2 regions of the Kribbella sp. NBC_01245 genome follow, and region 1 is predicted to be linked to the other one. Evidence: riboswitches for the same ligand, from Rfam matches in the RefSeq annotation. Region 1 holds a riboswitch; the other holds the start of a gene.

Region 1 (2,453 bases):
GCCGGAAAGCTCCCCGGCAAGGTCGTGCTGACGCCGGGCAGCTGAGGACGATCAAGCGCCGGTGACGCCGTCGAGTCGTTCGCGGATCATGTCGGCGTGGCCGCAGTGGCGGGCGTACTCGCCGATCATGTGCGGGTAGATCATCCGCAGCGACGACTCTTCGCCCTGCAGGTCGAAGCGCTCGTCCAGGTCGTACGCCGCCACGGCCTTGTCCGACAGCCGCCATTCCTCGATGAGCTGCTCGTACTCGGCCTGAGCGCGGGATGCGTCGATCAGCTCGAAGTCCGCGTCCTTGCCGAGTTCGGGCGCGAACAGCGGCTCGGCCGGCTCGAACCGGCCGTTGGCGAAGTTGCGGCGGAACCAGATCCGCTCGACCTTGGTCAGGTGCCGGATCAGGCCGAGCAGGCACAGGTTCGACGGCGGCGCCGCCCGCTCGGCCAGCTGCTCTGCGGTCAGACCGGCGCATTTGAACAGCAGGGTGGTCCGGTAGAAGTCGAGGTATCCGGCGAGCAGCTCGCGCTCCCCCGCCACGAGCGATCCCTCGGGCCTGCTGATCTCAGGTGCTGTCCAGGTCATCCACGCATCTTGCCTGGCCGTGGTTGGGAAAAGCGAACGCAATTCAGCTCGAGAACGCCTCGACATCCTCACCACGCAGCCCGCGATCACGCTCAGCGCGAGAGTCCCATCTCACGATACGTCCAAGTATCCCATGATGCGAGATAGGCGCTGGCGTGAGACGGGATCGATTCGTTACCGTCTTCGGCAGGTCATGAGTGCCAGCGCGAAGCCCCGGCTTGCTGGCCGGCAACCCTCCTCCGCGGTGGGGTGCCCCGGGTGAGGACCAGGCCGTCCGGAAAATCCCGGTCGGCAAGCGCGGACCACCGGGAGTCTCGATGTCCATCCTCTCCATCCTCGAACCGTCTACCAACGCCTCGGCTCGTCCGGCCGTCACCCGCCGAGCCGGTGGTGGGGTGCCCGCCACTGTCGCGGCCGACCTGCTGGTGCCGCTGGCCGACGGCCGGGTCACCGACTACGCGAACTTCGACCATGGCGCGAGCGCCCCCTGCCTGGAATCGGTTCGCGCCGCGGTCGAGGCGGCCCTCCCGTCGTACGCCTCGGTGCACCGCGGCAACGGGTACGCCTCCCGGATCACCACCCAGTGGTACGAGCGGGCTCGCGCGGAGGTGCATTCCTTCGTCGGCGCCCGGTCCGGCGACCAGGTGGTGTTCACGCGGCAGACCACCGACGCGTTGAACCTGCTGGCCCGGTGCCTGCCCACCGATGCCACCGTGATCGTGTTCGAGACCGAGCACCACGCGGCCCTGCTGCCTTGGCCGACCGAGCGTACGGTTCGGCTGTCCGCGCCGGAATCCCCCGCCGCCGCGGTCAGTGCCGTCGCCAACGCCCTGCGCGAGGCCCCCGAAGGCCCGCGACTTGTAGTCGTCACTGGCGCCTCTAACGTGACTGGCGAGATCTTCCCGATTGCGGAGATCGCAGCTGTCGCGAAGGCGCATGGCGCGCGGATCTGTCTTGACGCGGCACAGCTGGCTCCGCATCGTCCGGTGGACATTGCCGCCCTTGAGGTCGACTGGGTCGCGCTGTCCGGTCACAAGCTCTACGCACCGTACGGCGCTGGGGCGCTCGTGGGCCGGGCCGACTGGCTCGACGCCGCCCAGCCGTACCTGGCCGGTGGTGGCGCCACTGCTGCCGTGACTGGCGATACGACGATCTGGAACGAAGGGCCTGCCCGGCACGAGGGTGGTTCTCCCAACGTGATTGGCGCTATTGCCCTCGCAGCGGCGTGTGCGGCGATCGCCCGGCACCGCGACGCGATCGAGCAGCACGAGCAGCTGTTGCTCGCCCGATTGCGTGAGGGCCTTGCGGACATCCCCGGCGTTACGACGTACTCGCTGTTCGGTGCGGACGCTGACCGGGTCGGAACGGTCACCTTCACGATCGACGGTCTGACGTCGACGCTGGTGTCCGCAGCGCTCTCAGCGGAGTACGGAATCGGCGTGCGCGATGGCAAGTTCTGCGCCCACCTCCTGACGGCGCATCTGCTCGAGGGGTCGCCGACGAACTTCACGGCGGTCCGCGCGAGCCTGGGCCTCGGCGTCACCCGCGAGCACGTCGAGCGCCTCATCGGTGCCGTACGCACGCTTGCCACGCAGGGCCCGAAGTCGGCGTACCTGGAGTCGGCGGACGGCTGTCAGCCCGTCACCGACCCGCGAGACCTCACCGCTCCGCACATTTGGTAGTGCCCTGCGTCGGCAGTTGTTCGAGTGATTTCGGTGTTCAGGTGCGTGCATCACGGTGCTGGCGGAGCGTCCTCGATGCGGAGCATCGTGGATGCTTCGCCAGTGCCGTGAGGTGCGTGCCTGGGCGCCGAAAGCGCCGAAGAACTGCCGACGCAGGGCACTAACTTCCGCAGTCGCTGCAGACTCGACAACTGT
Region 2 (2,453 bases), 2.0 Mb from region 1:
GTCGCTCGTGGTCGACGCGCAGAGCGACGGCGTCCTCACGACCCGGCTCGACGGGCGCTACCGGATCAGCACCCGCAGTTCAGAGGGCGTCATGACGAATACCGGGACCGGTACCTTTGCCACCCAATTGGGAACGGCGAACGGTGCCGTTTTCCGGATCCGCGTGATCAAACAGAACAGCTACCTGAACGTGCCGATGTGGCCCGTGAAAATGCGGCACTGCTGGATGGCCCAGACGGCGGATGAGGTGTTCGCGGCGGCCGGGTTGGAGGCCAAGGGCGAGGCGACCATGCCCGCCGCGAATATGGAGACCCTGATGTCCGGGGCGGCGTCAGGTGGCGAGGGCGATGAGCTCACCGGTTCGGTCGACGTACTGCCCGCGGTCGCGTTGTTCGGCTCTGGCGTGATGGGCAAGCTGAAGCGGCCCGAATCCCTGACCGGCCGGATCCCCGCACGCTTCCGGGTCGGCCCGGCCGGTGTGGAGAAGGTCACCATCGCCGGCAAGCCGTTGGCCGGCGTACTGCAACGTACGAAGCAGGGCTTCACCACCGACGGCTTGGCCACGATCGACGCGATGACCGTGACGATCACGTACTCGAACTGGCGCACACCGGTATCGGTCCAACGCCCACCGAAGTCCCTCCTTCTAAAGCCCACCCAAAAAACCTGCGGCCCCTAGCCCACCCGCCCCTCGGCCGTTTTTGCGACACCTCGCGCCTGGCTTCACGACACACCGTGCCTGGCTTCATCGGTCCCTTCTGACGCGGCGTGTCGGCCTTGATCGGTCTCTTCTGACCAAACCCCGGCGTGTCATCGGGCCCTTGTGACGCGGCGTGTCGGCGTTCATCGGTCCCTTCTGACCATGCGGCGGCGGGTCGTCGGACTCTTTGAGCACGGCTGTCGCGGGCATGCTGAAACAGTGTTTTCGCTCTGCTGAAACACCGTTTCCTTGACTCGCATTTGGTCACAAGGGACCGATGAACGCCGACACGCCGCGTCACAAGGACCCGATGAACGGGATACGCGGCGTGCCCGGGAGGGAAGGGGGCGCGTGAGATTTGGCGTCTCGGATGGTGGGACTGGGGGACGGAATGTGGGATGGGTTGGGTAATCTCGGTCGTGCTCATCCAGAGGGACTGAGGGAAACGGCCCGTTGAAGTCCCGGCAACCCTCCCCGTTGACGTCTCGATCCGGAGACCGACGCGGTGGAACGGTGCCAAATCCGTCCCGTGCCGAGATCCGGATGCGGGGAAGATGAGGAGGGAACTCCGCATGAGCCTGACCACCGCTCCCGCGACACACACGATCCGCGAAGGCGCCTTCGGCAATGCCACGCATCTGAGCTGCCGGGCTTGTGGCGCGCAATCCCCGCTCGGCCCGTTCTACGCCTGTATGGAGTGCTTCGGTCCGCTCGAAGTCGGGTACTCCTACGGCACGGTGACCCGCGAGCAGATCGAGGCCGGACCCAAGAACATCTGGCGTTACCAGCCGCTGCTGCCGGTGCCGACCGATGTGGCGAGCTTCCCGAATACCGAGCCCGGTTTCACCCGCCTGGTCAAGGCCGACAACCTGGCTCGCGAGCTCGGCCTGAAGACCCTCTGGGTGAAGGACGACTCGGGCAACCCGACCCACTCCTTCAAGGACCGGGTCGTCGCGACCGCCCTGAGCGCCACCCGTGAGCTCGGGCTGACCGTCTTCGCCTGTCCCTCCACCGGCAACCTGGCCAACGCCGTCGCCGCCGCGGCGGCCCGGGCCGGCATCCGCTCGGTCGTGTTCATCCCGAGCGACCTCGAGCGGCCGAAGATCATCACCACCGCGGTGTACGGCGGCACGCTGGTCGCCGTTGACGGTAACTACGACGACGTGAACAAGCTGGCCTCCGAGATCGCCGGCGAGGAAGAGGGCTGGGCCTTCGTCAACGTCAACGTCCGGCCGTACTACTCCGAGGGTTCGAAGACGCTCGCCTTCGAGATCGCCGAGCAGCTCGGCTGGCGCCTGCCGCAGCAAATCGTCGTACCGGTCGCCTCGGGTTCGCAGCTCACCAAGATCGACAAGGGTTTCACCGAACTGCAGAAGCTCGGTCTCGTCGACGCCGCCGAATACAAGGTGTACGGCGCGCAGGCGACGGGCTGTTCCCCGGTCGCGCAGGCCTTCCGCGACGGCCACGACGTGGTCAAGCCGGTCAAGCCCGACACCATCGCGAAGTCGCTGGCGATCGGTAACCCGGCCGACGGGCCGTACGTGCTCGACGTGGCCCGCCGTACTGGTGGCGCGATCGAGGACGTCACGGACGAAGAGGTCATCGAGGGGATCCAGCTGCTGGCCCGGACCGAGGGCATCTTCGGCGAGACCGCGGGCGGGGTAACGGTCGCGACGCTGAAGAAGCTGATCGAGACCGGTCAGCTCGATCCCGAGGCCGAGACCGTCATCATCAACTCCGGCGACGGGCTGAA

Evidence for each region. Region 1 has a riboswitch for S-adenosylmethionine ahead of OG394_RS10325 (aminotransferase class V-fold PLP-dependent enzyme). Riboswitches for the same ligand answer to the same signal wherever they lie in the genome.
Region 2: another riboswitch for S-adenosylmethionine. It lies ahead of thrC (threonine synthase); the one in region 1 lies ahead of OG394_RS10325 (aminotransferase class V-fold PLP-dependent enzyme).

What each region holds. Positions count from the first base shown of each region.
Region 1 covers NZ_CP108487.1:2,335,728-2,338,180, forward strand. Annotated here, with positions in the region: gene OG394_RS10315 (NADP-dependent oxidoreductase) at 1-45, shown strand, start outside; gene OG394_RS10320 (DinB family protein) at 52-576, opposite strand; SAM riboswitch class IV at 766-880, shown strand; gene OG394_RS10325 (aminotransferase class V-fold PLP-dependent enzyme) at 894-2,258, shown strand.
Region 2 covers NZ_CP108487.1:4,359,381-4,361,833, reverse strand. Annotated here, with positions in the region: gene OG394_RS19380 (hypothetical protein) at 1-679, shown strand, start outside; SAM riboswitch class I at 1,121-1,261, shown strand; gene thrC (threonine synthase) at 1,273-2,453, shown strand, end outside.